DNA from 2 places in the Variovorax sp. W2I14 genome. Region 2 is predicted to be linked to the other one. Evidence: riboswitches for the same ligand, from Rfam matches in the RefSeq annotation. Region 2 holds a riboswitch; the other holds the start of a gene.
What was found. A riboswitch is a leader RNA that binds a small molecule or an ion and turns the genes downstream of it on or off. The one in region 2 is predicted to bind glycine.
Positions count from the first base shown of each region.

Region 1: linked by a shared signal. The riboswitch ahead of QF040_RS29040 (D-amino acid dehydrogenase) and the one ahead of gcvT (glycine cleavage system aminomethyltransferase GcvT) in region 2 are both predicted to bind glycine.

Region 1 covers NZ_JBNDJX010000001.1:6,211,090-6,226,663, forward strand. Annotated here, with positions in the region: gene QF040_RS28990 (VOC family protein) at 1-102, opposite strand, end outside; gene QF040_RS28995 (PhzF family phenazine biosynthesis protein) at 123-1,046, opposite strand; gene QF040_RS29000 (glutathione S-transferase family protein) at 1,052-1,693, opposite strand; gene QF040_RS29005 (LysE family translocator) at 1,699-2,364, opposite strand; gene QF040_RS29010 (PLP-dependent aminotransferase family protein) at 2,382-3,611, opposite strand; gene QF040_RS29015 (DMT family transporter) at 3,708-4,670, opposite strand; gene QF040_RS29020 (LysE family translocator) at 4,726-5,325, opposite strand; gene QF040_RS29025 (PLP-dependent aminotransferase family protein) at 5,416-6,861, shown strand; gene QF040_RS29030 (PhaM family polyhydroxyalkanoate granule multifunctional regulatory protein) at 6,952-7,734, shown strand; gene QF040_RS29035 (FIST signal transduction protein) at 7,780-9,057, shown strand; gene QF040_RS29040 (D-amino acid dehydrogenase) at 9,068-10,369, opposite strand; glycine riboswitch at 10,460-10,577, opposite strand; glycine riboswitch at 10,611-10,701, opposite strand; gene rfbB (dTDP-glucose 4,6-dehydratase) at 10,817-11,887, shown strand; gene rfbD (dTDP-4-dehydrorhamnose reductase) at 11,884-12,774, shown strand; gene rfbA (glucose-1-phosphate thymidylyltransferase RfbA) at 12,814-13,710, shown strand; gene rfbC (dTDP-4-dehydrorhamnose 3,5-epimerase) at 13,707-14,258, shown strand; gene rfbG (CDP-glucose 4,6-dehydratase) at 14,255-15,394, shown strand; gene QF040_RS29070 (NAD-dependent epimerase/dehydratase family protein) at 15,391-15,574, shown strand, end outside.
Region 2 covers NZ_JBNDJX010000001.1:521,951-537,524, forward strand. Annotated here, with positions in the region: gene QF040_RS02495 (NAD(P)H-dependent flavin oxidoreductase) at 1-810, shown strand, start outside; gene QF040_RS02500 (alpha/beta hydrolase) at 823-1,500, shown strand; gene QF040_RS02505 (DUF3014 domain-containing protein) at 1,631-2,545, shown strand; gene QF040_RS02510 (hypothetical protein) at 2,652-2,900, shown strand; gene gcvP (aminomethyl-transferring glycine dehydrogenase) at 2,939-5,851, opposite strand; gene gcvH (glycine cleavage system protein GcvH) at 5,901-6,272, opposite strand; gene gcvT (glycine cleavage system aminomethyltransferase GcvT) at 6,335-7,507, opposite strand; glycine riboswitch at 7,555-7,662, opposite strand; glycine riboswitch at 7,683-7,757, opposite strand; gene QF040_RS02530 (hypothetical protein) at 7,939-8,367, shown strand; gene QF040_RS02535 (hypothetical protein) at 8,626-9,174, opposite strand; gene QF040_RS02540 (YybH family protein) at 9,292-9,813, opposite strand; gene QF040_RS02545 (TRAP transporter large permease) at 9,890-11,182, opposite strand; gene QF040_RS02550 (TRAP transporter small permease) at 11,194-11,706, opposite strand; gene QF040_RS02555 (TRAP transporter substrate-binding protein) at 11,870-12,844, opposite strand; gene QF040_RS02560 (electron transfer flavoprotein-ubiquinone oxidoreductase) at 13,016-14,713, opposite strand; gene QF040_RS02565 (SDR family oxidoreductase) at 14,820-15,574, shown strand, end outside.

The sequences.
Region 1 (15,574 bases), 5.7 Mb from region 2:
GCCGCCGGGGCCAGGCGTGATGCCGAGCGTGGCCTCGCACCATGCGACGCCTTCGGCCAGCGAAGGGGCGGCAATCACCAGGTGGTCGACTTCGGCGTGCATGGCGGCGTCCTCGTTCGCGATCAGAGCGTGACGTTGCCGTCGATGCAGGTCACGGCGTCGCCGCCGACCCAGATCTTTCCTTCGGTGTCACGCTCGATGTAGACGCGGCCGGCGCGGCCGAGGCACTGGCCTTGCGCGGCGAGGTAGCGCTCGGGCATGTGGCCGTCGGCGATCAGCCATTCGGCCAGGCTCGCGTTCAGGCTGCCGGTGACCGGGTCTTCCTGCACGCCGATGGGTTCGGCAAAAGCGCGCACTTCCAGGTCGATCTTCGCGCCGTCGTCGTTCGGCGTGGCGGGCCGGTTGCCGAAGGCGCGCGCCTCGCGGTTCGAGCGGCCGATGAGCAGCGAGGTGTCGTGCGCCGCAGGCACGCCCGCCACGCCGGCCTTCACGCCCAGCTCCTTCAGCGCGCGATGGTCGGGCTGCAGCGCCAGAACCGCGTCGGCGTCGTTCAGCAGCAGGCCGAACCAGACAGGTCCGTTGTCCAGAACCTGCGCCGCAACGACCTGCTGCGCCTTCAGGCCCAGGGCGCCGGCCACCTTGGCCAGCAGCGCGGGGCTCGGCGCGCTGCGCTTGAGCGGCGGCGCGGCAAAGGCGAGGCGGTCGCCGTCGCGGCGCAGCGGCACGAGGCCGGCGCCGCATTGCTGCACCACACGGCCGGCCGCCTTGGGCTTGCCGCCCGCCTGCAGCCACGCATGGCAGCTGCCGATGGTCGGATGGCCCGCAAACGGCAGCTCGCCGCCGGGCGTGAAGATGCGCACGCGGTAGTCGGCTGCCGCGTCGGTCGGCGGCAGAAGGAACGTGGTCTCGGACAGGTTCGTCCACTGAGCGAAGCGCTGCATCGCGGCGTCGTCGAGGTCCTGCCCATCGATCACCACGGCAAGCGGGTTGCCGTAGTAGGCGGTGGCGGTGAAGACGTCGACTTGCTTGAAGGGGCGGGATTTCATCGGGTTCATTCGAGGGATAGATCGAGCACGCCGCGCGTGCCCGGTCGGGAAAGAAGGTCGGCGTACCAGCGCTCTACGTTCGGCCAGCTGGGCCGCTGATATTCGGCGGCGGGCAGGCCGAACCAGCGGTGCGCCTCGCAACCGACGGGAATGTCGGCCATGGTGAAGCGCTCGCCGGCCATGTAGGGCTGCTTCGCAAGGTGCGCATCGAGCACCGCGAAGAGCGCCTCGCTCTCGCGCACAGACGCATCGATGAGCGCCGGCTGCCGCTCCGAAGGGGCCGTGCGCACCCACTGGATGAAGGCGTCGCGGCTCGCGCGGTTGAGCGTGGTCTGCTGCCAGTCCATCCAGCGCTCGGCATCGAAGCGCGCGGGCAGCTCGCTCGGGTAGAGGGTGCCGTGCGAGTGCTTCGCGCAGAGGTAGCGCACGATCACGTTCGACTCCCAGAGCGTCACCCGATCGGCACCTTCGCCGTCGTCGATGGCCGGCACCATCGCATTCGGATTGAGCGCGAGGTACTCGGGCGTCTGCACCACGCCGAACTTGCCGCCGGCCTCGGTGCGCTGGAAGTCCAGGCCGAGTTCCTGCGCGCACCACACCACCTTGCGGACGTTGATCGAGCTGATGCGGCCCCAGATGTTGAGCATGGTGTTCAGTGTCCTTGTGCGGGAAGTGCGGCCACGGCGGCAGCGGGTCGGTCGAGCATCAGCAGGCGGATCGCCAGGCCGACCATCACGATCGCGAGCAACGTGCGCTGGAATTTCTCGGCACCCGGCCGGCGCTGCAGCCAGCGCCCGACCTGTCCGCTGCAGGCGCCCAGCAACGTGTTGAAAGCGAGCGCGGCCACCGACAGCACCACGCCCAACTGCACCAGCTGCAGCGCCACGTTGCCACGCGCCGGATCGACGAATTGCGGCAGGAACACCATGAAGAACAGCAGCGCCTTCGGATTGACGAGGTTGTTCAGGAGCGCCATGCGCACGATGCGCCCGAAGCCGGCGGGCTGGGCCTTCGCACCCACGCGAAGCCCGCCGCCGCTGCGCAGCGCCTGCACCGCGAGCCACACCAGGTACAGCGCGCCCGCATAGCGCAGCACGTCGAACGACGGCGGCCAGGCGGCGACCAGCGCGGTGACGCCGGTCGCCGCGAACAGCGTGTGCACCAGGTCGGCGGCCGAGATGCCGATGGCCGCCGCGAACCCGCCGCGCGGCCCGTGCGCCACGCCGTGCGAGAGCACGAAGGCCATGTTCGGGCCGGGCGAGAGGAACAGCGCCAGCACCGCAAGCAGGAAGAGGGAGAGCGTCGCGAGTCCGATCATCGGCAGGCCCCTTTTCTTTACACCGGTGCGGGCGTGAGCTTGTGCTCGCCCAGCAGTTCCAGCTCTTCGCGCAGCGTGACCGCGAGCGCGGCGACGGCGGTATCGATCTCTTCCACGCTGGCCTTCACGAACGACAGGCGCAGCGTGCGCGGATCGCCCAGGCCCGCGTAGAACGGCGCGCCGGGCACAAAGGCCACGTTGCGCTCGACGGCCTTGGGCAGCAGCTTCACGGTGTCGATGCCCTCGGGCAGGCGCGCCCACAGGAACATGCCGCCCTTGGGTGCGTTGAACTTCACGTCCAGGCCGGCCATCTCGCGGGTGAGCGCCGCGATCATCGCGTCGCGCTGGCGCTTGTAGAGGGCACGGATGGTGGGCACGTGGCGCTCGAGGAAGTTGTCCTTCATCACGGCCGACACCATGCGCTGCGTGAAGATCGGCGTGTGCAGGTCCACCGCCTGCTTGGCCTGCAGCAGCTTCGGGTAGATGGCCTTCGGTGCCACCAGGAAGCCCAGGCGCAAACCGGGCGCCAGCACCTTCGAGAACGAACCCAGGTAGATGCAGCCTTCTGGGTTGCGCGCGGTCAGCGGCAGCGGCGGGGCTTCGTCGAACCAGAGCTCGCCGTACGGGTTGTCTTCGATGATCGGCAGGCCCGCTTCGGCGGCGGCGGCCGAGACGGCGGCACGGCGCGCCTCGGTCATGGTGCGGCCCGTCGGGTTCTGGAAGTTGGGCAGCAGGTAGACGAAGCGTGCGGCGTCTTCGGAAGCGCGCCCTCCGGTCGCGCGTGCCTTGGCCACGAGGTCGTCGACGATCACGCCGTCTTCATCGCTCGCCACGCTCACCGGGTTCGGCTCCATCGGGCCGAAGGCCTGCAGCGCGCCGAGGTAGGTGGGCGTCTCGACCAGCACCTTGCTGCCCGGATCGATCAGCACCTTGGCCACCAGATCCAGGCCCTGCTGCGAGCCGGTGGTGATGAGCACCTGAGCGGGGTCGACGTTCCACGGCAGCATGTCGGCGACGGCCTGCCGCAGCGGCGCGTAGCCCTCGCTCGCCGCGTACTGCAGCGCGGCCTGGCCGTCGTTGTGCAGCACTTCGGCGCAGGCATCGGCAAAGGCCTGGATCGGGAAGGTCTTGGGCGAGGGCAGGCCACCCGCCAGGCTGATGATGCCGGGGCGTTCGGTGACCTTGAGGATTTCACGCAGCACCGACGGGTTCATCTTGGCGGCACGGGCGGCGAGTTTCCAGTTCATGGTGTTTCTTCTTTCAAGCGGGTGAGGTGAGATTCGAGGGCAGGTCGCCAGGGGATGCAACAAGGATTTTGTTGCAGCCGGCGTGGAGTGCAGCGGTCATCGGTTTCTTCCGGCCGCGCCCGCCGGGAGCGGCGCCGCAGCTGGAGCGGCCTGCGGCTGCGAGAGCTTCTTGCCGATGACCACGGTGACCACCACCGCGATCGCAAAGCCCAGCGTCACCACATCGAGCGGTTCGCCCAGGATCGGGATCGACGCGAGGATCGACAGAAAGGGCTGCAGCAACTGCGTCTGGCTCACGCGCAGCGCGCCGCCGAGGGCAAGGCCTCGGTACCAGGCGAAGAAGCCGATCCACATCGAGAACATGCCGACGTAGACGAAGCCCAGCCACGACGCCGTGGCGATGGGCGTCGTGGGCCAGAGGAGCAGCGTGGCCGGCAGCGTCACCGGCAGGGCCATCACGCAGACCCAGCAGATCACGCGCTCGGCACCCAGCGAAGGCGTGACTTGCGCGCCGTAGATGTAGCCGAACGATGCCGCGATGACCGCACCCACCAGCAGCAGGTCGGCCCATTCGAAGCCGAAGCCGTGTCCGCTCTGGCTCGCGCGCAGCACCGAGAACACCACCACCAGCAGGCTGCCGGCGACCGCGCAGAGCCAGAAGCCGAGGCGTGCGCGCTGATGCAGCACCCAGGCCGCGACCGCGGCGGTGACCAGCGGCAGCAGCGCCGTGACGACCGCCGCGTGGCTGGCCGTGACCACCCGCAATGCGTAGCCCAGCAGCAGCGGATAGCCGATGACGTTGCCCAGCACCGCCATGCCCAGCGGCTTCCACTGGTGCGATGCGGGCCGCGGCGAGCGCGTGGCCAGGAGGAAGATGGCCGACAGCACGCCCGCCAGCGCCGCGCGCCCGAGCGTGACGAACCATGGCGACAACTGAGGCGCAGCCTGCGTGCCGGTGGCCAGCCGAGTCATGGGCAGGGTCACCGCGAACAAGGCTACGCCGATCACGCCGAGCCACATGCCCAGCGTCTCGTCCTTGATGTCGAGGCGCTTTGTCATGGCGCAGCCTCCGCGCTGCGCGCTGCGGCATTCGCCTTGGGAGCGGCCCGGCGGCTCATACGCTCACCATCCACCATGCGGTCAGCACCAGCACGAGGCCCATCGCGCGGTTGAACCACAGGAGGCGCTTGCCCTTGGCAAGCCAATCGCGCAGCAGCGCGCCGACCAGCGCATAGGCGAAGTTGCTGACGAAGGCATAGAACAGCATCACCGGCGCGACGATGGCGAAGCGCGAGAGCGCATCGGGCTGGCCGGCGATCCATCCGGCCACCAGCGTGAGCGCGAGGAGCCACGCCTTGATGTTGACGAACTGCAGCATCACGCCCTGGCCGAAACCGACCGAGAGGCTGGCGCCGTCGGCCTTGCCGAGCTTGGCGCTGCCGCTGAGCTTCCAGGCCAGCCACAGCAGGTAGGCGATGCCCAGGCCCTTGATCGCCAGGCGCAGCGGCGGCACCGCCACCACCAGCGCGCCGAGGCCGGCGGCGCAGATCGCCAGCAGCAGCGTCCAGCCGATCGGCACCGCGACCACGAAGCGCATCGCGCGCGGCAAGCCGCCGTTGGCCGCCAGGGCGGTGGAAAGCGTGGTGTTGGGACCGGGCGAAAAACTCATCGCCGTGGCCAGCACCAGCAGCGCGGTGAATTCTTGCCAGTTCATGACACACACTCTAAACTTGAGACCATTACAGTGCCAGTACAGATGGTCAGACAAATCTGGAATCTGTATTGGTCAATCTTTCGACACAGCATGCTGACACGAACCTCCACCCAGTCGTTGACCAGCCAGCTCGCGGACCGCCTGGCCGAGCGCATCCGCACCCGGCTGCTGCCGCCCGGCGCCCGATTGCCCTCGGTGCGCGAGTGCGCGCGGCAGCAGGGTGTGAGCCCATACACGGTGGTCGCCGCCTACGACCAACTGCTCGCGCAGGGACTTGTCGAAGCCCGCCGGCAACGCGGCTTCTACGTGCGCGATTCAGCCCCGGTACAGGACGGCCGCCCGGCCAACGGCGCGGCCGCGCCAGGCCTGAGCGGCATGCCCGCGGCCATGGCCGTGCAGATGATGGCCTCGCGCGTGCCGGCCGACGCGAGCTCGCTGATCCGCAGCATGTTCCACCGCCCGAGCGACAAGCCGCAGCCCGGCATGGGCGTGTTCCCGCCGGACTGGATGACGTCCACCTTCGTCCCCACGGCCGTGCGGCGCATGACCAGTACAGCCGTGCTGCAGGAGCTGTCGCTCCAGTACGGCGAGCCCTCCGGCGACATGAGCCTGCGCCGCAGCCTCTCGCAGAAGCTGGTGGGCATCAACGTGCCGGCCGCGCCCGACCAGATCATCACCACCATCGGTGCGACCCATGCGCTGGACATCGTGAGCCGCACGCTGCTGCGACCGGGCGATCCGGTGATGGTCGAGGAGCCCGGCTGGGCGCTGGAGTTCGCGCGGCTCGAGGCGCTGGGCATGCGCATCCTGCCGGTGCCGCGCCGCGCCGACGGGCCCGACCTGGAGGTGATGGCGCAATACTGCGTGCTGCACAAGCCCAAGCTCTTCGTGAGCGTGAGCGTGCTGCACAACCCGACGGGCTACAGCCTCACGCCCGGGAGCGCGCACCGGGTGCTCAAGCTGGCGAACGAGCACGACTTCCACATCGTCGAGGACGACACCTACAGCCACCTCGCGCCCGAGCACGCCACGCGGCTGAGCGCGCTCGACGGGCTGCAGCGCACTGTCTACGTGAGCGGCTTCGCCAAGATCATCGCGCCCAACTGGCGCATCGGTTTCCTGGCCGCGTCCCCCGCGCTGAAGGAGCGGCTGCTGGAGACCAAGCTCCTGGCCACGCTCACTTCGCCCACGCTGTTCGAGCGGGCGTTGTCGTGGTGCATCGACCAGGGTCAGCTACGCAGGCATTCGGAGCGCATACGCATCCGGCTCGACGGCGCGCGCGGGCGGGCGGTCAAGCTCGCCATGTCGCACGGCTGCACCTTCGCCTCGGAGCCGGCGGGGCTGTTCGGCTGGGTCGACACGGGCGTCGACACCGACGCACTCACCCAGCGCATGCTCGACCAGGGCTACCTGCTCGCGCCGGGCTCGCTCTTCCATGCGCGCCGGCCACCGAGCACGATGATGCGGATCAATTTCGCGACCTCGCAGGACGCGACTTTCTGGAAAGTTTTCAGCAAGGTGCGGGGCGAGCTCTGACACAGGTAAAAGCCCGCGCCCGGCGGGCCAAAGGCCAAGGCCTTGGAGTAAGCTGGCAGCACAAGAAAACCCAGCCAGGAGACCTCCCGCATGACCAACGCCAGCCAACCCTTCAACTTCAGCCAGTTCGTCCCCGGATTCGACTTCCTGAAGAACCTGGCCGGGGGCGCCGCGGCAGGCACCGGCGCCGCATCGTCGGTGCCGGGCATCCCCAGCCTGGCGAGCTGGGTGGCGCCAACGCTGAGCGTGGAAGAGGTCGACAAGCGCATCCAGGAACTCAAGACCGTGCAGTACTGGCTCGAGCAGAACGGCCATGCGCTCAAGGCGACGATCCAGGCGCTCGAGGTGCAGAAGATGACGCTCTCCACCCTACGTGGCATGAACGTGCGGATGGAAGACCTGGCGAGTGTGTTCACCAAGCAGGCGGCCGCCGCTGCTGCTCCGGCGCCGGCGTCCTTTGCAGCGGCTGCGCCCGAACCCGAGCCGGTCGAGGAAGAAGACGAAACCGAGATCGAGGAAGAAGCAGAAGAAGCACCCGCACCGAAGAAAAAGCCGCGCAGCAAGGCTGCCTCCGGCAAGGCTGCGGCCGACGGCGCCGGTGTGGTCGATCCGATGCAATGGTGGGGCTCGCTGACCGAGCAGTTCCAGCAGATCGCCAGCACGGCGCTGCAGGACGCGGCCCAGCTCAAGGTCCCCGCCATGGCCCAGCCGCTGGCCGATGCGGTCGGCAAGGTGATGGGCAAGACAACAGCCGCCGCAAAGAAGCCCGCGGCCAAGACCGCGACGAGAACCGCGGCCAAGAAGGCGGCAACGCCCGCCGCGAAGAAAAAGACGTCGGCCGCCGCGCGCAAGCGAACCACCGGCCGCCGCTGACGTCCCGCACATTCCACTTTTGAAGAGAACGGGTTGGCACGCATCATGAAGTTGTTTTCTACGGGTCATGCCACCCATCCGCAATGGCGCATGGCCGCCGGCCTCGTGCTGGCCCAGTTGCGCGCGCAGATGGCTCTGCCCGAATACGCGTCGTCCCCGACGCTCGGGCTGCTCTACATCACCGACCACTACGCGTCCGAGGCGCAGGACATCCTCGATCACCTGAGCGCCGAGTTGCCCGAGGTGACCGACTGGTCGGGCACCGTCGGCATCGGCGTCTCGGCCAACAACGCCGAATACTTCGACGAGCCTGGCATGAGCCTCATGCTCTGCGCGCTGCCGAGCGACCAGTACCGCGTGTTCTCGGGCGTGGCGCCGCTGAGCAATTCGGAAATGAGCGGGTTCGAGGCGCACACCGCGCTCGTCCACGCCGACCCCGCGACGCCGGACCTCACCGAGCTGATCGGCGAAATGGCCGGCCGCGTCGACACCGGCTACCTCTTCGGCGGACTCTCGTCAGGCCGTGGCGGCGCGCTGCAGTTCGCGGTGGGCGGCAACGGCAACATCCGCGGGCATGGCGCGGCCGGCGGCGTGTTCTCGGGCGGCCTGTCGGGCGTGGTGTTCGGCGAAGGCGTACGGGTGGTGTCGCGCGTTACCCAAGGCTGCCAGCCGCTGCGATCGGGCGTGCGCGAGCGCGAGATCACCGAGGCCGACGGCAACCTCCTGCTGAAGCTCGACGGCGAGCCCGCGCTCGACGTGCTGCTGGCCGACCTGCAGGTCTCGCTCGAGCGGCCGCAGGAGGCCATCGATGCGGTGCGCAACACGCTGGTCGGCCTGGCCGACGCGGGCAGCGACGGCGTGCGCCGCACCGGCGACCTGGGCGCCGACGTGCTGGTGCGCCACATCATCGGCCTGGACCCGACGCGCCGCGGCATCGCGATCGCCGACACGGCCGAGGCCGGCATGCGGCTGACCTTCTGCCGCCGCAATGCGCAGGCTGCGCGGGCCGACCTGATGCGCATCTGCGCGGAGATCCGCGAAGAGCTGGAGCCGGAAGAACAGACGCTGGCCACCGCCCGCGCCGTTGCTGCCGGCGAAGCCGAAGCGGCGCCGCACCCCGCGCGCCGCATCGCAGGCGCGGTGTACGTGAGTTGCTCCGGGCGCGGCGGGCCGCACTTCGGCGCGCCCGGTGCCGAGCTGCAGATCGTGCGCCACGCGCTGGGCGACGTGCCGCTGGTCGGCTTCTTCGCCGCGGGCGAGATCGCCCGGCATCACCTGTATGGCTACACCGGCGTGTTGACGGTGTTCACCAGCAAGGATTGACGGCGCGCGGTCAGGCCGGCTGCAGCACGCGCGGCGCCGGTGCCGGCATGCCGGTGAACGCAAAGTCCACCTCGGGCGCAAGCCCGCTCACGATCCGCGCGATCGACTTGCCCGATCCGCACGCATGCGTCCAGCCGAGCGTGCCGTGGCCCGTGTTCAGGTACAGGTTCGGCAGCTTCGTCTTGCCGATCATCGGCACGTTGCTCGGCGTCGCGGGGCGCAGGCCTGTCCAGAACTGGGCCTCCGTGGTGTCGCCGGCACCGGGGAACAGCTCTTCGACGCGCCGCACGATGGCTTCGCAGCGCACGCGATTCAGGTCGCGGTCGTAGCCGTTGAGCTCGGCCGTGCCGGCGATGCGCAAGCGGTCGCCCGATTCAGACGTGTAGCGCGAGAACACGAGCTTGAATTCGTCGTCGGTCAGCGAGACCTGGTGCGCCTTCGATGCGTCCTTGACGGGCAGCGTCACCGAATAGCCCTTGGCCGGGTAGATCGGCAGGCGGATGCCCAGCGGCGCCGCATACAACGGGCTCAATGAACCCATCGCCAGCACGAAGGCATCGCCGCGGATGCGCTGGAAGCGGCCTTCGCTGTCGGTCGCCTCGACGTGGTCGATGCTGCCGCCGGCTTCGCGCAGCGCGGTCACCGTGTGGCTCATGAGGAACTTCACGCCGGCCGCGGCCGCGAGGCCGACCAGCTCGCGCGCGAAGCGGTTGGCGTCGCCGGATTCATCCTCGGCCGTGTAGGTGGCGCCGGCCAGTTGGGGTCGGATGTGGGCGAGGGCGGGCTCGATCTTCACGGCCTCGTCGGCCGAGATCACCAGCCGTTCGCAGCCTAGGGCACGCATCTGCTCGGCGGGCTTGAGTGCGCCGTCGAACTCCTTCTGTGTCGTATAGAAATGCAGGATGCCCTGGGTGCGCTGGTCGTAGCTCAGGCCCGTGTCTCGGCGCAGTTGCTGCAGCGTGTCGCGGCTGTAGGTGCCCAGGCGCACGATCTGCTCGATGTTGTGCTTCGTGCGCGCCGGCGTGCATTCGCGCAGGAACTGCAGGCCCCAGAGCCACTGGCGCATGTCGGCTCGGATGCGAAAGAGCAGCGGGGCGTCTTCCTTGCCGAGCCACTGCAGCACCTTGAGCGGTGCGCTGGGGTTGGCCCAGGGTTCGGCGTGGCTGACGGATATTTGCCCGCCGTTGGCGAAGCTGGTTTCGGCGGCCGGGGTGGCCTGCCGGTCGATGACGGTCACTTCGTGGCCGAGTTGCTGGAGGTAATAAGCCGAAGTCACGCCGAGCAGGCCGGCGCCAAGAACGATCACGCGCATTGCAAGTACCTTTGAGGTGCAGCGCTTGAATGGCGGGCGTGGTGTGCTATTCAATCAATAGCAAGCAACCGGACGTCCGCCGTCCAAGTTGCCGCTCCCCCTGTCCTCGATACCTGAGAGATTCACCTGTTGCGCCTTGCAGCAGGTTTGCTCCTTCGGTGCATCGCGACACCTTTGCGGGGTGCGATGGCTCTCCAGACGGCGTTTGATTTGATGCAGTACTGACCCCTTGCCGAAATTACAAAGAACTTCGTTGGGCCGACCTGAGCGTTTATGGGAGTTTGCGCCTTCGGTAGGGCCACCGGGGTGGCCCGCTCTCCTGCAGTGGGGGCGATTGTAGGTGGGCCCCGCGGATGCGCCAACCCTGGATTTCGGCCCTGTGGGCCGGTGGGATAATCGCCCGTTCATTCGCCAGAGGGCGATCGTTCGACAACAACAGGGGACCCCATGATCCTGGTAACCGGCGGCGCAGGCTTCATTGGCGCCAATTTCGTACTCGACTGGATCGCGCAGAGCGATGAGCCGGTCGTGAACCTCGACAAACTGACCTACGCGGGCAACCTCGAGACACTCGCGTCCCTCAAGGACAACCCGAAGCACATCTTCGTCCAGGGCGACATCGGCGACAGCGCGCTGCTCGACCGCCTCCTGGCCGAGCACAAGCCCCGCGCCGTCGTGAACTTCGCCGCCGAATCGCACGTCGACCGCTCGATCCACGGCCCCGAAGACTTCGTGCAGACCAACGTGCTCGGCACCTTCCGCCTGCTCGAATCCGTGCGCGGTTTCTGGAATGCGCTGCCGGCCGACCAGAAGGCTGCCTTCCGCTTCCTGCATGTGTCGACCGACGAGGTCTACGGCTCGCTCTCCAAGACCGACCCGGCCTTCACCGAAGAAAACAAGTACGAGCCCAACAGCCCCTACTCGGCCAGCAAGGCCGCCAGCGACCACCTCGTGCGCGCCTGGCATCACACCTACGGCCTGCCGGTGGTCACGACCAACTGCTCGAACAACTACGGGCCGTTCCATTTCCCCGAGAAGCTCATCCCTCTCATGATCGTCAACGCACTGGCCGGCAAGCCGCTGCCCGTGTACGGCGACGGCATGCAGGTGCGCGACTGGCTCTACGTGAAGGACCACTGCAGCGCCATCCGCCGCGTGCTCGAAGCCGGCAAGCTCGGCGAGACTTACAACGTGGGCGGCTGGAACGAGAAGCCCAACATCGAGATCGTCAACACCGTCTGTGCGCTGCTCGACGAACTGAGCCCCAAGGCCGACGGCAAGCCGTACAAGGAACAGATCACCTACGTGACCGACCGCCCGGGCCACGACCGCCGCTACGCCATCGACGCGCGCAAGCTCGAGCGCGAGCTCGGCTGGAAGCCCGCCGAAACCTTCGACAGCGGCATCCGCAAGACGGTCGAGTGGTACCTCGCGAACGGCGAGTGGGTGCGCAACGTGCAAAGCGGCGCCTACCGCGAATGGGTCGAGAAGCAATACGACGCGAAGGCGGCGGCATGAAGCTGCTGCTGCTGGGCAAGGGCGGACAGGTCGGCTGGGAGCTGCAGCGCAGCCTCGCGCCCCTGGGCGAACTGGTGGCACTCGACTTCGACAGCACCGATTTCAACGCCGACTTCGGCCGTCCCGAGCAACTGGCCGAGACGGTGCTGAAGGTGCGGCCCGACGTCATCGTCAACGCCGCAGCGCACACCGCGGTCGACAAGGCCGAGAGCGAACCCGAGTTCGCGCGCAAGCTCAACGCCACCTCGCCCGGTGTCGTGGCCGAAGCCGCGCAGCAGATCGGCGCGCTGATGGTTCACTACTCGACCGATTACGTCTTCGACGGCAGCGGCAGCAAGCCCTGGAAGGAAGACGATGCGACCGGTCCGCTCAGCATCTACGGCAGCACCAAGCTCGAAGGCGAGCAACTGGTGGCAAAGCACTGCGCGAAGCACCTGATCTTTCGCACGAGCTGGGTGTATGCGGCACGCGGCGGCAACTTTGCCAAGACCATGCTGCGCATCGCCAAGGAGCGCGACAAGCTCACGGTCATCGACGACCAGTTCGGCGCGCCCACCGGCGCCGAGCTGCTGGCCGACATCACCGCGCACGCCATTCGCGCGACGCTGCAGGACCCGTCCAAGGCCGGGCTCTATCACGCGGTGGCCGGTGGCGTGACCACGTGGCATGGCTATGCGCGCTTCGTGATCGAGCAGGCAAAGGCGGCGGGTGTCGAACTCAAGGCCGGCCCCGAGGCGGTCGAGCCCGTGCCCACCACCGCATTCCCGACGCCGGCCAGGCGGCCGCACAACTCGCGCCTGGACACCACCAAGCTGCAATCGACCTTCGGCCTCGTTCTGCCCGAGTGGCAGTCCGGCGTCGCCCGCATGTTGCGCGAAACCTTCTGACATCCGTCGAGCAAGACAAGAGACACGAACGAACATCCCATGACCCAAACGACGCAACGCAAAGGCATCATCCTCGCCGGTGGCTCGGGCACCCGCCTGCATCCCGCGACGCTCGCCATGAGCAAGCAACTGCTGCCGGTGTACGACAAGCCGATGATCTATTACCCGCTCAGCACGCTGATGCTGGGCGGCATGCGCGACATCTTGATCATCAGCACGCCGCAGGACACGCCGCGTTTTCAGCAGTTGCTGGGCGATGGCAGCCAGTGGGGCATGAACCTGGAGTACGCGGTGCAGCCGAGCCCGGATGGGTTGGCGCAGGCGTTCCTGATCGGTGAAGAGTTCGTGGGTAATTCGCCGAGTGCGCTGGTGCTGGGGGACAACATCTTCTATGGCCATGACCTCGTGCACTTGCTTGCCGACGCCGATGCGAAGCCATCCGGCGCAACCGTGTTCGCGTATCACGTGCAGGATCCTGAACGCTATGGTGTGGTGGCGTTCGATGCGAATGGTAAGGCCAGCAGCATCGAGGAAAAGCCGCTGAAGCCCAAGAGCAGCTATGCGGTGACGGGGCTGTATTTCTACGACAACCAAGTCGTCGACATCGCCAAGGCGGTGAAGCCAAGCGCGCGCGGCGAACTTGAAATCACCGCGGTCAACCAGGCGTACCTCGACCTCGATCGGCTGAACGTGCAGATCATGCAGCGCGGCTATGCGTGGCTCGATACAGGCACGCACGACAGCCTGCTCGAAGCGGGGCAGTTCATCGCCACGCTGGAGCATCGGCAGGGGCTGAAGATCGCGTGTCCTGAAGAGATTGCGTGGCGCAATGGCTTCATCTCGACCGAGCAACTCGAAAAGCTTGCGGCGCCGCTGGAAAAGAGCGGCTACGGCAAATACCTCAAGCACCTGCTGAGCGATGAGGTGCGCTCGTGAAGGCCACGCCTACCTCGATTCCTGACGTGCTCGTGATCGAGCCCAAGGTGTTCGGCGATGCGCGGGGGTTCTTCTTCGAAAGCTTCAATGGCAAGGCCTTTGACGAGGCGGTGGGCAGGCATGTGGAATTCGTGCAGGACAACCACTCGCGATCGGCCAAGGGCGTCTTGCGTGGTCTCCACTATCAGCTGGAACAAACCCAAGGCAAGCTGGTGCGCGTCACGCGCGGCGCGGTGTTCGATGTGGCGGTGGACATCCGGCGCGCGTCGTCCACGTTCGGTAAATGGGTGGGTGTTGAACTCAGCGAGGACAATCACAAGCAGTTGTGGGTGCCCGAAGGCTTCGCCCATGGCTTTCTGGTGCTGAGCGAATCGGCGGATTTTCTATACAAGACCACCGACTACTACGCACCGGCGCACGAGCGTGCGATCCGTTGGGACGACGAGCGCCTCGGCATCCAATGGCCGGATGTGGGGGGGGCACCAACGCTCTCCGCCAAGGATCTTGCAGGTTTGCCAATGGACCTTGCGGAACTGTTCGAACGGTGACCGGCCCCACCTTTCGGAAAAAAATGAATGAGCTTGTTGATGGAAGCGAAGCAAAGATGATCGATTTGGCAGGTTTCGAGCAGGAACTGCGGGGGCGGAAGGTCTTCGTCACCGGGCACACGGGCTTCACTGGCGGATGGGCGTGCCTTTGGCTGCAATCCATCGGCGCTGTCGTCGAAGGCTATTCGCTGCCCGCGGAAACTACCCCGTCACTCTTCGCGGCCGCAGGCCTCGAAAAGGACGTGCAGGGCACGCTCGGGGACATTTGCGACTACGACCGGCTGCTGGCTGCAATGAAGGCCTTCGATCCCGAACTGGTACTGCACTTGGCGGCGCAGCCGCTCGTTCGGCGTTCATACCGGGAGCCGCTTCGGACTTTTCAGGTCAACGCTCAGGGCACGGCCCATGTGCTCGAGGCAGCCCGCGTTACCGGCGTGCGCGGCGTGGTCTGCGTGACCACCGACAAGGTGTACCGCAACAACGAGTGGCCTTGGCCTTATCGGGAAAACGATCCGCTCGGCGGCAAGGATCCTTACAGCGCATCTAAGGCTTCAGCCGAGATGGTGATTCAGAGCTATGCCGCGTCCTACCCGTTTACGGAGGGCAAGGGGCCGGCGATCGCGACGGCACGTGGCGGCAATATTGTCGGCGGCGGCGACTGGTCCGAAGACCGACTCATCCCCGACTTTGTGCGCAGCGTGGTCAACGCTACGCCGCTGACGCTGCGCTATCCGCAGGCCACTCGTCCCTGGCAACACGTGCTTGCGCTGGTGCACGGATATCTGCTGTTGATGTCGAAACTGGTCGGGTCGAAGCCGCAAGACGCCGCACGCGCGTGGAACCTGGGGCCGCAGGATCCGAGGCAGTACTCAGTGCGTGAGGTGCTGGAACTCATGAGCGACGAGTGGCAGCGTCCGCCGCTGGAGTTCATGGACAACCCGCTGCCCGAGGCGGGGGCTCTCGCGCTCGATAGTTCGATTGCCCGCAACCTGCTCGGCTGGGCGCCGGCCTGGGACACGCACCGCGTGGCGCGCGAAACGGCGGCCTGGTATCGCAAATACTACGAAGCGCCGCACTTGGCCAAGGACATCACGTTGGCGCAGATCGAGGCCTGGCGCGGAGACATCCGCGCATGATCTACATGATCGGTGGACGAGGCCGGTTAGGGCAGGCGATCCTTTCTTCGCGCGGTTCGCTGGAAACCATTTGCCTGGACCGCGCGGTCTACGAGGACTGGTGGCAGCCCGCGGCCGCAGGGGCGATCGAACGCTTCTTCGAAGCCGCGCCAGTCGGTTCGGTCGTGCTTGTCACTGCCG
Region 2 (15,574 bases):
GCCACCTGGCGCGCCGCGCTGGCGCCGTACTACGCGGAGCACGGCATCGATGCGGCGAGCATCCCGACCGGCCCGGGGCGCAATCCCTTCAGCGCCGACGTGGCCGATCTGCTGGCCGAGTTCAAGCCGCCGGTGGTGAGCTTTCATTTCGGGCTGCCGCCCGCCGAACTGCTCGCGCGGGTGCATGGCTGGGGCGCGAAGGTGCTGGCCTCTGCCACGACGGTCGAAGAGGCACTGTGGCTCGAAGCGCATGGCGCCGATGCGGTCATCGCGCAGGGGCTCGAGGCGGGCGGGCACCGCGGGCACTTTCTCTCGCATGACCTCACGAAGCAGCTGGGCACCTTCGCGCTGCTGCCGCAGCTGGTGCGCGCGCTGAAGGTGCCGGTGATCGCGGCCGGCGGCATCGCCGATGCGAATGGGGTGGCCGCGGCGATGGCGCTGGGCGCGGCGGGCGTGCAGGTCGGCACCGCCTACATGCTGACGCCCGAAGCCACGACGAGCGCGATCCATCGCGCGGCGCTCAAGAGCGAAGCGGCGCGCCACACCGCGCTCACCAATCTCTTCACCGGCCGGCCGGCGCGCGGCATCGTCAATCGCGTGATGCGCGAGCTGGGGCCCATCGGCGCGGCCGCACCCGAATTTCCGCTCGCCACCTCGGGCATCGCGCCGCTGCGCGCCAAGGCCGAGGCGAAGGGCAGCGGCGACTTTTCTCCGCTGTGGTCGGGGCAGAACGCCACCGGCTGCCGCGAGGTGCCGGCCGCCGAAGTGACGCGCGCGCTGGCCGAAGGTTTTCTTCAAGCATCCCGCTGATCCATTGCATTCATGACCCAACTCCACCTGCCCCTCAAGTTTCTCGAACACAGCGCACAGGCCAACGTGCGCGAGCCCTGGCTGCTGGTGCTGATGCACGGCGTCGGCAGCAACGAGCAGGACCTGTTCGGCCTTGCGCGCCTGATGCCGCCGCAGTTCCATGTGCTGAGCCTGCGCGCGCCGTACGTGCTGTCGCCCGATGCCTATGCGTGGTTCGAGTTCGAGGTGCTGCCGAACGGCGAGCGCCGCATCGACGAAGAGCAGGAGCGCGAGAGCCGCTTCCTGGTCGGCGAGATGATCGATTCGGCCGCGCAGCAACTGGGCGTGCCGCCCGAGCGCATCGTGGTGGGCGGCTTCAGCCAGGGCGGGATCATGGCGCTGTCGCTGCTGCTCACGCAACCCGCGAAGCTGCGCGCCGCGATGGTGTGGCACAGCCGGCTGCTCGCGCAGGTGGCGCCGCACATCGCGCCCGCCGAGGCTTTCGAGGGCAAGGCGCTGTGGGTGAGCCACGGCAGCGCCGACAACGTGATTCCGCCGGCCGCCGCGGCGGCCACGCGCGAGCTGGCGCGCACGCTGCCGCTGGCGTTGTCGGGCTCGGACTTTCCGGGCGCGCACGAGATCCGGCCGGCCGAGCTGCAGGGCTCGATCGCGTGGCTGCAGTCGCTGAGCGCGCCGGCCAGCGCAGCCTGAGCCGAGTTGTCACCGCGAGGGCGGTTGCGTCACAAGGCGTTACGAGCTTGTGGCGTGATGCGGTGCCGATTGATGCAACATCGACCGGTCTCCTGCATCACACAGCCTTCAGCAAAAGGAAAGTGCCGCCATGACCGACAACGACTCCCCAGGCTCCAGGGACGACGCCCCCGACTTCAGGCCCCGCCGCGAAACGCCGATCGGCATGATCGTCGCCATCGGCCTCGTGGTGCTGGTGGCCGCGTTCTTCGGCTGGCGCTGGTACCAGCAACAGCAGAAGCCGCCCGAGCCCACGCCGGTGGCCACCGCGCCGAACGACGGACCCGCGCCGGCACCTGCGGCCACCGAGCCCACCGGCCCGCAGAACCCCATCGAAGCGCTCGCACCGCCCGATGCCGCCTTGCCGGCGCTCGCCGAATCCGATTCGCGTGTGATGAAGGCGCTGGCCGAACTCCTCGGGGGCAAGAACGCTTCCGACTACCTGCGCTCCGACGGCATCGTGCGGCGCTTCGTCGCCACGGTCGACAACCTCGCGCGCGAGCAGGCGCCCGCCAGCGCGTGGCCGGTGCAGCCTACGGGGCAGCGCTTCATCACCGACGGGCCGCAGGGCGGCACGCAGACCATCGCGGCGAACAACGCGGCGCGCTACAACGGCATCGTGCTGCTCGCGGAAACGGTCGATCCGGCCAAGGCGGCGACGGTGTACGCCAAGCTCTATCCGCTGTTCCAGAAGGCGTACGAAGAGCTCGGTTTTCCAGGGCGCTATTTCAACGACCGGCTCATTGCGGTGATCGACCACCTTTTGCAGGCACCCGAGCCCAGCGGCCCGGTGCAGGTGCGGCTGGTCGAGGTGAAGGGCGACGTGCCCTCGCAGCGCCCGTGGGTGCGCTACGAGTACGTCGATCCGAAGCTGGAGGCCATGTCCTCCGGCCAGAAGATCATGGTGCGCATGGGGCCGGAGAACGAGCGCAAGGTGAAGGCCAGCCTGCGCGGCTTCCGCCAGCAGATCGCCACGGGCGAGCTGGCGAAGAAGAAGCAACCCTGAGGCAGGGCTCGAACCGAGGCCGCGCGCCATGTAGGCGCAGGCCGATTGCGATCGGCCGGGATGCCGCAGATGATGGCCCGACCTTCAAAAATTTCGAGGACACCGTATGAGCCTGCTGAGCGTCGACCTCTACCAGAGTGCCACCGATCCCGAGAAATTCCTGGCGTTGCCCACGGGCATCAACCCCGCCGAGCTGATGGGGCCGATGACCTTCGACCGCGACTATGCGCAGGTCAAGCGCTACCAGGAGGCCTTCGAATTCGATCCCTCCGGAACCTATGCCGGGGTCAACGCCGCCAAGATCGCCGCGGACATCCTCACGGTGAAGTGGGCGATGTACCGCCGCGAAGGCTGAGGCGCTGAGACGGACAGGGCGCCGCGGCGCCCGCGCGTTCAGCCTCGCGCCGCTTCGGTTTCCTCGTACTCGCCCACCGGCACGCAACTGCAGAACAGGTTGCGATCGCCATACACGTTGTCCACGCGGCCGATCGGCGGCCAGTACTTCGCGAGCTTGAGTTCGGCCAGCGGGAACGCGCCGAGCTCGCGCGAATACGGGTGCGACCATTCGGTGCCCAGCAGGCTGGCCGCGGTGTGCGGTGCGTGCTTGAGCGGGTTGTCTTCCTTGGGCCACACGCCTTCTTCGATGCGGCGGATCTCGCCGCGGATCGCGATCATCGCGTCGATGAAGCGGTCGAGCTCGGCCAGCGGCTCGCTCTCGGTGGGCTCCACCATCAGCGTGCCGGGCACGGGGAAGCTCAGCGTGGGGGCGTGGAAGCCGTAGTCGATGAGGCGCTTGGCCACGTCTTCGGCGGTGACGCCGCTGGTGTCCTTCAGCGGACGCAGATCGAGGATGCACTCGTGCGCGACGTGGCCGTTGGGGCTCGCGTACAGCGTGGGGTAGTGGTCCTTCAGGCGCGCGCTGATGTAGTTGGCGCTCAGGATCGCCGTTTCGGTCGCGGCCTGCAGGCCCTTGGCGCCCATCATGCGGCAGTACATCCAGCTGATCGGCAGCACCGCCGCATTGCCCAGAGGCGCGGCCGATACGGCACCCACGCCGTTCGATGCGACGCCGGCCGTCGCATGGCCCGGCAGGTACGGCACGAGGTCTTCGACCACGCACACAGGGCCCACGCCCGGGCCGCCACCGCCGTGCGGAATGCAGAAGGTCTTGTGCAGGTTCAGGTGGCTCACGTCGCCGCCAAATTCTCCGGGTGCAGCCACGCCGACCAGTGCGTTCATGTTGGCGCCATCGACGTACACGCGGCCGCCGTGTTCATGCACGAGCTCGCAGAGTTCCTTCACGCGCGTCTCGAACACGCCGTGCGTGCTGGGGTAGGTGATCATCACGGCGGCCAGCTTATCGCTGTGCTTCTCGCAGGCGCGCTTCAAGTCGTCCATGTCGACGTTGCCCTGCGCATCGCAGGCCGTCACCACCACCTGCAAGCCCACCATTTGCGCGCTTGCGGGGTTGGTGCCGTGCGCCGACGAGGGAATCAGGCAGATGTTGCGGTGGCCCTGGCCCTTGGCTTCATGGAAGGACTTGATGGCCAGGAGGCCCGCGTACTCGCCCTGCGATCCCGCATTGGGCTGCAGGCTGATGCCCGCGTAGCCGGTCGCTTCGCAGAGCCACGCGCGCAGTTGCGCGTCGAGCTGCGCATAGCCCAGCTGCTGCTCGGCGGGCGCGAAGGGATGGATGTTCGCGAACTCGGGCCAGGTGATCGGGATCATCTCGCTGGTTGCGTTGAGCTTCATCGTGCAGCTCCCGAGCGGGATCATGCTGCGGTCGAGCGCGAGGTCCTTGTCCGAGAGGCTGCGGATGTAGCGCAGCATCGCGGTCTCGCTCTTGTGCGTGTTGAACACCGGGTGCGTGAGAAAAGCGCTGGTGCGGCGCAGGTCTTCGGGCAGGCGCGGCGCGGTGTTGGCGAGGTCGTCGAAGCGCGGCATCGCGGTGCCCGCGGGCACGAACAGGGCCCAGAGCGTTTCGATGTCGGCGCGCGTCGTGGTTTCGTCGAGCGAAATGCCCAGGTGCTGCTGCAGCCGCTGGCGCAGGTTGACGCCCGCGGCGGTGGCGCGCTCGATGATCTTCGGCGTGTCGTCGCCGGTGCGGATCGTGAGCGAATCGAAGGCGAATTCATTGACCGGCGCGCGGCCCATCTGCGTGAGGCCTTGCGCAAGGATGGCGGTGAGCGCCGCCACGCGCTGCGCGATGCGGACGAGGCCATCGGGTCCGTGGTACACGGCGTACATGCTGGCCACGACGGCCGGCAGCACCTGCGCGGTGCAGATGTTGGAAGTGGCCTTCTCGCGGCGGATGTGCTGCTCGCGCGTCTGCAGCGCGAGGCGGTACGCGGGCTGGCCGTGCGTGTCGACGCTCACGCCGACCAGGCGGCCCGGCAGCGAGCGCTTGAACGAATCGCGGCAGGCGAGGTAAGCGGCGTGCGGACCGCCGTTGCACAGCGGCATGCCGAAGCGCTGCGTGGTGCCGCAGACGATGTCGGCATCCCATTCGCCGGGGGGCGCGAGCAGCGTGAGCGCCAGCAGGTCGGCGGCCACGCAGAACGCGGCGTCGCATTGGTGGGCATGGCCCGCGAGCGGGCGCAGGTCGTGCACATGGCCGGTGGTGGCGGGGTACTGCGCGAGCACGCCGAAGAACTCGCAGCTCGCCATCAGGTGCGGCAGCGTCTCGGAAACGGTGCTGACCTTGACCTCGATGCCCAGCGGCGCGGCGCGCGTCCTGATGACTTCGATGGTCTGCGGATGGCAGTCGCCAGAGACCAGGAACACGTTGCTCTTGCTTTTCACGCTGCGCTTGGCGAGCGTCATCGCCTCGGCCGCGGCCGTGGCTTCGTCGAGCATCGACGCGTTGGCGATGGCAATGCCCGTGAGGTCGCACACCATCGTCTGGAAGTTGAGCAGGGCTTCCATGCGGCCCTGCGAAATCTCGGCCTGGTAGGGCGTGTAGGCGGTGTACCAGGCGGGGTTCTCCAGCACGTTGCGCAAGATCACGCCCGGCGTGTGCGTGCCGTAGTAGCCCTGGCCGATGAAGCTCTTGAACACCTTGTTCTTCGACGCCATCGCCTTCAGCTCGGCCAGCGCCTCGGCCTCGGTCACCGGGGCCGGCAGGCGCATCGGCTTCGCACGACGGATGGCCGCGGGCACGATGCCGTCGATGAGCTCCGCCCGCGTTTCCGAGCCGATCACCGGCAGCATGCGCGCCTCGTCCGCCGCATCGATGCCGATGTGGCGGGCGAGAAATTCTTCGGCGTTCTCTAGTTCTTGCAAAGAGGGAAGGGCGGGAATCGGCATGGCGGTGAAGGCTCGAGGAGAAGAAGAAAAGGCGGGGGAACGCGGGGGATCAGGATTCGGCGGCGAACTTGTCGTAGGTGGCGGCGTCGAGCAGGGCGTCGAGCTGCGCGGGCTCGCTCAGCTTGACCTTGAAGAACCAGCCGCTGGCCAGCGGGTCGCTGTTGGCGAGCGACGGGTCGGCGCGCAGCGCTTCGTTCACTTCGGTGATCTCGCCCGAGACGGGCATGAACACATCGGCCGCGGCCTTCACCGATTCGACGACGCCGGCGACTTCGCCCTGCGCGAAGGTCTTGCCGACTTCGGGCAGGTCGACGAACACGACATCGCCCAGCGCGTCCTGCGCATGCACGGTGATGCCGACGGTGACGGCGCCGCCTTCGGCCGAGACCCACTCGTGGTCCTTGGTGTACTTGATGCTCATGGGAAAACTCCTCGTGGAAAAAATTGAATCGGGATGCAGAGCCTAGCCGCGGTCAGCCGCGATCAGCCTCGGTAGTAGCGGGTCGGCACAAAGGGCATGGTCGAGACTTCCATCGGCACCGGCTTGCCGCGCACGATGGCCTGCACGCGCGTGCCGGGCTCGGAGAACGCCGTGGCCACGTAGCCCATCGCGATGCAGCGGTCGGCCGTCGGGCCGAGCAGGCCGCTGGTGACGATGCCGATGTCCTGGCCTTCGAAGGATTGCAGCAGCGTGCCGTCGCGCACCGGAATGCGCTCCAGCGCGACGAGGCCGACGCGCTTGCGTTTGAGGGTGTCGTGGTCGGTGTGGCCTGCGGCGCCGACGGTCGCGGCTGCGAGTTGGGCGAGGATCTTTGCCGCGCCCGGGAAACCGCCTTCGCGCGCACCGCCCGCACGGCGCACCTTCTGCATTGCCCAGTTGAGCGACGCCTCGACGGGCGTGGTGGTGGTGTCGATGTCGTTGCCGTAGAGGCAAAGGCCCGCTTCGAGCCGCAGCGAGTTGCGGGCGCCGAGGCCGATGGGCTTGACCTCGGGCTGGGCCAGCAGCAGGCGGGCGAGGGCGTCGGCGTCCTTGCCGGCCACGGAAATCTCGAAACCGTCTTCGCCCGTGTAGCCGCTGCGCGTGACGAAGGCGGGGATGCCGCCGATCTGCACCGCACCGCCCGTCATGAACACGAAACGCTGGATGCCGGGTGACAGGCGCGCCAGCGTGGCCGCGGCCTGCGGGCCCTGCAGCGCGAGCAACGCGTGGTCGGGCAGGGGCTGCACCTCGCAGCGCGCGCCGATCTTCTGCTGGATGTGCGCGATGTCCGCCACCTTGCAGGCGCCGTTCACGATCACGAAGATCGAGCCGTGGCCTTCGTTGAAGAACATCAGGTCGTCGAGGATGCCGCCGTCGTCGTTCAGCAAGAGGCCGTAGCGCTGTTTGCCGGCGGGCAGGTCGATCACGTCGACGGGCATCAGGGTTTCGAAGGCGGCCGCTGCGTCGGGGCCGACGAGGCGCAGCTGGCCCATGTGGGAAATGTCGAACAGGCCGGCCGCATCGCGCGTGTGCTTGTGCTCGGCCATGAGGCCGGCCGGGTACTGGACCGGCATCGAATAGCCCGCGAAGGGCACCATGCGGGCGCCGAGCTCCACGTGCAGGTCGTACAGCGGCGTCTTGAGAAGTTGGGTATCGGGAGCGGAAGAAGCAGCCACGGGGCACTCCAAAGGGGCAGTCGAAATCCATGGCTGCAATGCCACGGGCCACCCCTGCTGTCCGCTTTACCTGAGAGATTCGCCCCACGATCGGGGTTTGCTCCTTCGGTGGGCCGGTGCACATGGTGCGATGGCCTCTCTCCAGCAAGGAAACGCCGGTGTGAACCGGCGCCTTGTCAGTCCTTTTGCCTGAGCGTTCGGGGATCCCCTGCGCCTTCGGCGGCCCCGTCGTGCGGGGCTCTCTCCTGACCCCGCCGAGTGTAGTGGACGAATCGCACGACTTCGAAACTCAACGGCGTCGGCGCGGGATTCTGGGCATCGGCGTGGAGCAGCAGAACCGCACCAAGGCTTGGATAAATCCGTCTGGTTGGCCTCTTCTTTTGGCACTAGCATATTGGGCACACCAACACACCCCCAAAGGAACGCAAAGAATGACAGATGCCAGGAATATGAGCTTCGCGGATATCCAGAAGCGCATCCAGGAAATGGACGATGAACGGGCCCAACTGGAGCTGGCATTGCAGGCCAAGCGTGGAGAAGAATTGAAGGTGCTGGCCGATGCCTATGCGAAGAAGCTCGAGGCAGCCGGTTTCAGCATCCCGGAGGGCAAGGCCGCGCTGGACCCTTACGACAAATCGGGAGCAAAACGCACGCGTTCACCCAATGGCAGCCAGGCATCGGAAGCCAAGGCCTATGTGAAGGGCACCGTGTACAAGGATCCCAATTCCAGCGCGACCTGGACTGGGGGAACAAAGGGCCGCCAACCGCCGTGGCTCATTGCCGCGCTCGAAGGCGCGCCGGACAAGGTCAAGGCTTATGAAAAGCTCGCTATAGGCGGCGACTTGGTCAATAACGGTTGATGCGATTCAGGGCCAGGTTTTGCAGCCTCACGCCGGCGATTGCCGGAATCGTCGAGGCGGTTCAGCATTTTTCAAAAATGATCTGAATGGAAATGCAAAAGCGGTGGACATTGCCGCGTCGAATTCAATACGCCGAACCGAATTGGAATTGGCGCCCTGGCCTTGGATATGCGGAATCAAATGAGCGAGGCCAATGTCTCGAACAATGACCGATACCGCGAGATATTCACGACTGCCTGAAATGGGTCACGGTGGACTTCAATGCACCACTTCCGCGGGCGGCAGCAGCCGCTCGATGCGCTCCCGCAGCGATTCGGCCCGCTCGGCGCCGGCCGTCTTCTCGATTTCACTGAGCATGAGCGCGGCAATGGTCAGCATCGCCTCGCGGTCGCGGGCCTCGCGCAGGGCGTCGCGCATCTGCAGGGCGAACTTGGGGTCGCGCCGCACGAACATGCGCTCGCAGATGTCGAACAAAAACATCCGCGTGGTGGCCAGTGAGCGCTTGCCGTCGAAGGTGTCGGCCGAGGTGGCGATGCGGATCGGGTCGGCCGCGGGCACCGGCATCGGGGTTGGTACAGCCGCAGCCGCCGCAGCAGCGGCCACCGCCTGCGCATCCTGCAGATAGCCCTTGCTCACCAGCGCCTGGATCGCCTGCTCCGCCTCGGTGCGGTTCGCGAACAGCGGGCTGAAGTCGGTCAGCGAGCGCCGGCCGTCGGCCATCAGCAGCAGGGCGCGTTCACGCTGGTTGAGCGTGCGCTGCCCGCCCTGGAGTTCGTCGCGTGCCTTGTCGGTCTTGGTGGGAAACATGGCGGCCACAGCTTTCGAAGATCGAAGGCTGCAGCATCGTTGCGAGCGGTGACATCTTCATGAACCTGTTCGGCTTACAGGGAGATCACCGCCGCCGCGCCGTCGGACGCTCAAGTCTTAGGCGCCGGTGCTTTCCTTGCGGATCAGCCACTTGTCGCCCACGCGCTGCAGTTCCAGCGTCTTGCGGTCGGTGCTCTTGAGCTTGTCGGCGCTGTAGACCTGCTTGAAGCGCGCGCTGGCGGTCTGGCCGTTGACGCTGATGACGAGGTCGTCGACGGTCACGCTGATCTTCGACTTGTTCGAAATGCGGGTGCGCCGCTCGGCTTCCCACTGCTTCTTGTCCTGCTTCCTGGCCGGTGTGAAGTCAGGGGTGTAGGCGGCGAGGTAGCGGTCCACGTCGCGTGCGGACCAGGCGTCGGCCCAGGCGCGCACGGCGGTTTCGATTTCGGCGATGCCCGCGCTGGGCGCTTGCGCGGGAGCGGCCGCTGGCGCAGCCGGCGCCGGGGTTGCCGCTGCAGCGGCCGTAGCCGATGCGGCAGGTGCTGGTGGTTTTGCCGCCGGGGTGGCGGCGGGCGTGGCAGCCAGTGCGGCCGTGGACAGCAGCCCTGCGGCGAGCAGGCAGGTGGCGAGTCGGTTCATGGGCGGTTCCCTCGGTTGTCGGTTGTTGGCGTGGCGCCGATTCTGGCAGCGAACCGCTGCAGAGGCAGCGGCGCCGCTACTTGAACCCGAGCGCCCGCGGCAGCCAGGTGCTGAGCGCCGGCACGAAGGTCAGGATCATCAGCACCGCGCCATGCGCCCAGAGGAACGGCACCAGCTCCTTCACCAGCGCCGACATCGGCACCTTCGACACGTTGCAGGTCACGAACAAGAGCCCGCCCACCGGCGGCGTGATCATCCCGAGCGTGAGGTTGAAGATCACGATCATCGCGAAATGCACCGGGTCCACGCCCAGCTTGATCGCCACGGGCGCGAGGATCGGCGCCAGCACCATCACGCCCGGCAGCGGTTCGATGAAGATGCCGAACAGCAGCAGGAACACGTTGACGATGATGAGGAACATCCACGGCGAGAGGTTCATGCTGATGAGCCATTCGGCCATCTGCTGCGGAATGCCCTCGATGGTCAGCACCCATGCGAACGAGGCCGACAGGCCGATGATGATCAGCACCGAGGCCGACAGCAGGGCGGAGCGCGAAAGGATGTCGGGCAGCATCTTCCACTCGAGCGTGCGGTAGATGAACTTGCCGCACACCAGCGCATAGAACACCGCCACCACCGAGGCTTCGGTCGGCGTGAACCAGCCCGCGCGCATGCCGCCGAGGATCACCACCGGCAAGAGGATCGCGGGTATCGCCTTCCAGGTCGTGATGAGAATTTCGCGCAGCGGCGGCGTTTGCCCGTCGCCCTTGTAGTTGCGCTTCTTCGATACATAGAAGTTCACGATGCACATCGCCACCGCGATCAGGATGCCCGGCAGGATGCCGGCCGCGAACAGCGTGCCGACCGAGACCGTCTCGTCCTGCAGCGCGTAGATGATCATGATGATCGAGGGCGGAATGATCGGCCCGACGATGGCCGTGGAGGCAGTGAGCGCCGCCGCATACGAGCGGTCGTAGCCGGCCTTGTCCATCATCTTGATGAGCATCGACCCCGGCCCCGCCGCATCGGCCAGCGCCGAGCCCGAGATGCCCGAGAAGAAGGTGAGCGACACCACGTTGGTGTAGCCCAGGCCCCCGCGCCGGTGGCCGACGAACTGGCCCGCGAAACGCAGCAGCACCTCGGTGAGCGAGCCGCCGCTCATGAGCTCGGCCGCCAGGATGAAGAACGGCACGGCCATCAGCGGAAAGCTGTCGATGCCGGTGAAGGTTTCCTTCAGCAGCACCATCAGCGGATAGTTCTCCGCGAGGATGAGCGTGGTGACGGTCGAGAGGCCGAGCGCAAAGGCCACGGGCACGCCGATGGCCAGGAAAATGCAGGCCGAGACGATGAGAACGATGCTGGCATCCATGGTCGTTCTCCTTACAGCGACGCCGAGGCGTTGGCATCGAAGTGCGCATCGGACGCGAACTCACGATTCATCACGTAGCCCCGCACCACCAGCAGCCAGTGCACGATCAGCAGGATGCCGCCGAACAGCATCGCGCTGTAGATGTAGGCGAATGGAATCTGCGTCACGGCCGTGAGCTGGAACATCGTGCGCTGCATGTAGAGCCACCCGTACCAGACCATGAAGCCGAAGAAGGCGAACAGCAGCGCGGCGACGAAGGCGCGCACCGCGATGGCGCCCGCGCGCGGCAGCGCATCCTGCAGGTTCTCCACCGCAATGTGGCCGCCGTAGCGCAGCACCGGCCCGGCGCCGAGGAATGTGAGCCAGATCATCATGTGGCGCGACACCTCTTCGGCCCACTCGAGCGAATTGCTGGTGGTGTAGCGCATCACGACGTTGGTGAAGATGATGACCGACATGGCGGCCAGCAGAAGGATCAGCGCCCAGCGGTTGGCGGCGAGAAAGTAGCGCTCGAAGGCTTGCACGTTGTTGTTCTCGGTTCTAGCGGAAAGCAAAGCAAAAAACCGTTCGAGCCAAGACAAACAACCGTTCGGGCTGAGCTTGTCGAAGCCCTGCGCGGCGCTTCGACAGGCTCAGCGTGAACGGTGGGGGATTCAGCGTGAACGGTTGGGGTCTGGCGCGCGAGGCTTACTGGACGTCCGTGATCTTCTTGATGTTGTCGGCGCCGAACTCCTTGGCGTAGCCCGCATAGGCCGGCTTCAGGGCTTCGCGGAAGGCGGCTCCGTCGACGGTCTTGGTGACCTTCATGCCGTCTTTCTCGAGCTGGGCAATGCCGTTGTTCTCGTCGTCGTTGACCTTCTTGCGCTGGGCCACGGAAGCCTTTCTGGCCGCGTCGACGAAGACTTTCTTGTCGGCATCAGAGAGCTTGTTCCACACCTTCGGCGAGAGCAGCAGCAAGGCGGGCGAGTACACGTGTCCCGTGAGCGACAGGTGCTTTTGCACCTGCGAGAACTTGGACGCGAGGATCACCGGAATCGGGTTCTCCTGCCCATCGACCGTGCCCTGCTGCAGCGCGCCGAAGAGTTCGGGGAAGGCCATCGGCGTCGGCAGGATGCCGAAGGTGCGGTAGCCGTCCATGTGCACCTTGTTTTCCATCGTGCGCATCTTCAGGCCCGCGGCATCGGTGGGCTTGACGATGTCCCGCTTGCTGTTCGTCATGTGGCGAAAGCCGTTCTCCGTCCAGGCCAGCGCGATGATGCCCTTGCTCGGGAACTTGGTGAGGATGTCCTGGCCGATCGGGCCGTCCATCACCTTGCGCGCATGGTCGTAGTCGCGAAAGAGGAAGGGGATGTCGACGATCTTGACCTCGGGCACGAAGTTGCCCACGGGGCCGGTCGAGGTGTTCACCAGATCCTGCGTGCCCAGCTGGATCGCCTCGATCTGCTCGCGCTCGCCGCCCAGCGCCGAGTTGGCGAAATGCTGGCACTTGAAGCGGCCTTGCGTGCCCTTCTCGACCTCGTCGCAGAACACCGTGGACCCGACGCCGTAGTGCGACTCCTTGGACGTCGCATAGCCGATCTTCAGCACCGTCGGTTGTTGTGCGAGGGCGGATGTGCCCAGGGCGAGCGAAAGGCAGGCGGCGGCAATGTGGCCGAGTTTCATGGTGTCTCCGGGGGGAATGTGGTCAGGGGTCAGGAATGCGTCAGGCGCATTCGACTATGCCGCAAGCGAGGGCTTGCGCATGTCGGGAGTTTCACGGACGCACACCCCGCCAGAAACAGAAAAGCCCTCCGAAGAGGGCTCCCTGAAAAGCACCCAAAGAGGCTAGGCGTCTTACATGCCCACGTAGTTCGGCCCGCCGCCGCCTTCGGGCGTGACCCACACGATGTTCTGCGTCGGGTCCTTGATGTCGCAGGTCTTGCAGTGCACGCAGTTCTGCGCGTTGATCTGCAGACGCTGCTTGCCGTCTTCGGTGCCGACGAACTCGTAGACGCCGGCCGGGCAGTAGCGGCTCTCGGGGCCGGCGAACTTCTCGAGGTTGATGTTGACCGGCACCGTCGCATCCTTGAGCGTCAGGTGGGCCGGCTGCTGCTCTTCATGGTTGGTGTTGCTGATGAACACGCTGGAGAGCCGGTCGAAGGTGAGCTTGCCGTCCGGCTTCGGATACACGATGGGCTTGCACTCGGCCGCGGGCTTCAGGTACAGGTGGTCGGGCTTGGTGCGGCGCAGGGTCCAGGGGATGTTGCCCTTCAGCAGCCATTGCTCGATGCCGTTCATGAGTGTGGCGACGCCCAGGCCCTTCTTGAACCAGGCCTTGAAGTTGCGCGCCTTCTTCAGCTCCGTGTAGAGCCAGCTCTTCTCGAACGCGGCCGGATAGGCCGTGAGTTCGTCGTGCTGGCGGCCGGCCTGCACCGCGTCAAAGGCGGCTTCGGCGCACAGCATGCCGGTCTTGATGGCCGCGTGGCTGCCCTTGATGCGGCTCACGTTCAGGTAGCCGGCTTCGCAGCCGACCAGCGCGCCGCCCGGGAACACCGTCTTGGGCAGCGACTGCAGGCCGCCGGCGGTGATGGCGCGCGCGCCGTAGCCGATGCGCTTGGCCGGCTTGATGCCCTTGGCCTCGTCGCCTTCCAGGTACCAGCGCACATTGGGGTGCAGCTTCCAGCGCTGCATTTCCTCGAAGGGGCTGAGGTACGGGTTGCTGTAGTCGAGACCCGTGATGAAGCCCATCGTGACCTTGTTGTCCTCCATGTGATAGAGGAAGGCACCGCCGTAGGTGTCGCTCTTCATCGGCCAGCCGGCCGTGTGCAGCACGAAGCCGGGCTGATGGCGCTTGGGGTCGATTTCCCACACTTCCTTCACGCCCAGGCCGTAGGTCTGCGGGTCCTTTCCTTCGTCGAGCTTGAACTTGGCGATGAGCTGGCGGCCCAGGTGGCCGCGCGCGCCTTCGGCAAACACCGTGTACTTGCCCAGGAGCTCCATGCCGAGCTGGAAGTTCTCGGTCGGCTCGCCGTCCTTGCCGACGCCCATGTTGCCGGTGGCCACGCCGCGCACCGAGCCGTTCTCGTTGTAGAGCACCTCGGCGGCCGGGAAACCGGGGAAGATTTCGACGCCCAGGTTCTCGGCCTGTTGCGCCAGCCACTTGGTGAAGGCACCCAGGCTGATGATGTAGTTGCCGTGGTTCTGGAAGCAGGCCGGCAGGAAGGCATTGGGGGTGCGCAGGCCCGACTTCTCACCGAGGAACACCATCGCGTCGTCGGTGACGGGCTGGTTCAGCGGGGCGCCCAATTGCTTCCAGTCGGGCAGCAGTTCGTTGAGCGCGCGCGGGTCCATGATGGCGCCCGAAAGGATGTGCGCGCCGGGCTCGGAGCCCTTCTCGAGCACCACGACCGAAATCTCTTTTTCGTGCTGGGCGGCCAGCTGCTTCAGGCGGATCGCGGTCGAGAGGCCCGCCGGGCCGCCACCGACCACGACCACGTCGTATTCCATGGCTTCGCGAGGGCCGAACTGGGCAAGGATTTCGTCGTGGGTCATGTGGGTCTGGTCGATAATGTTTTGAGGCTCGGACGCTACGAGGGCGCGAAACATTTTAGGGGGAGCGCAACCCGTCACCTCCGCGACTCACCAGGACCTGTTTTCCATGGCTTACAGCATCGATCTCTCGGGCCGCGTGGCCTTCGTCACCGGCGCCTCCAGCGGCCTCGGCGCCCAGTTCGCAAAAACGCTGGCGCGTGCCGGCGCCGCGGTCGTCCTGGCCAGCCGCCGGGTCGAAAAACTCAAGGAACTGCGCGCCCGCATCGAAGGCGAGGGCGGCGACGCCCACGTGGTCGAACTCGACGTGACCGACCACGGCAGCATCAAGGCCGCCGTCGCGCGTGCCGAGACCGAGGTCGGCCCGATCGACATCCTGGTCAACAACTCCGGCGTGAACGTTCGCCAGCGGCTGCAGGACGTGACGCCCGACGACTACGACTTCATCTTCGACACCAACCTCAAGGGTGCCTTCTTCGTCGCGCAGGAAGTCGGCAAGCGCATGCTGGCGCGCGCCGACGGATCGGCGCCCGGCACCTACATCGGCGGGCGCATCATCAACATCGCCTCGGTGTCCGCGCTCAAGTCGGTGGCCAACATCGGCGCCTACGGCATGAGCAAGGCCGCGCTGGTGCAGATGACCAAGGCCATGGCGCTCGAGTGGGGCCGCTTCGGCATCAACGTGAACGCGCTGTGCCCGGGCTACATCGCCACCGAACTCAACGAAGCGCTCTGGGCCACCGAGGCCGGCGCCAAACTGGTCAGCATCCTGCCGCGCAAGCGCGTGGGCAAGGCCGAAGACCTCGACGGCCTGATCGTGCTGCTGGCCAGTGGCCAGAGCCATTTCGTGAACGGCGCCGTCAT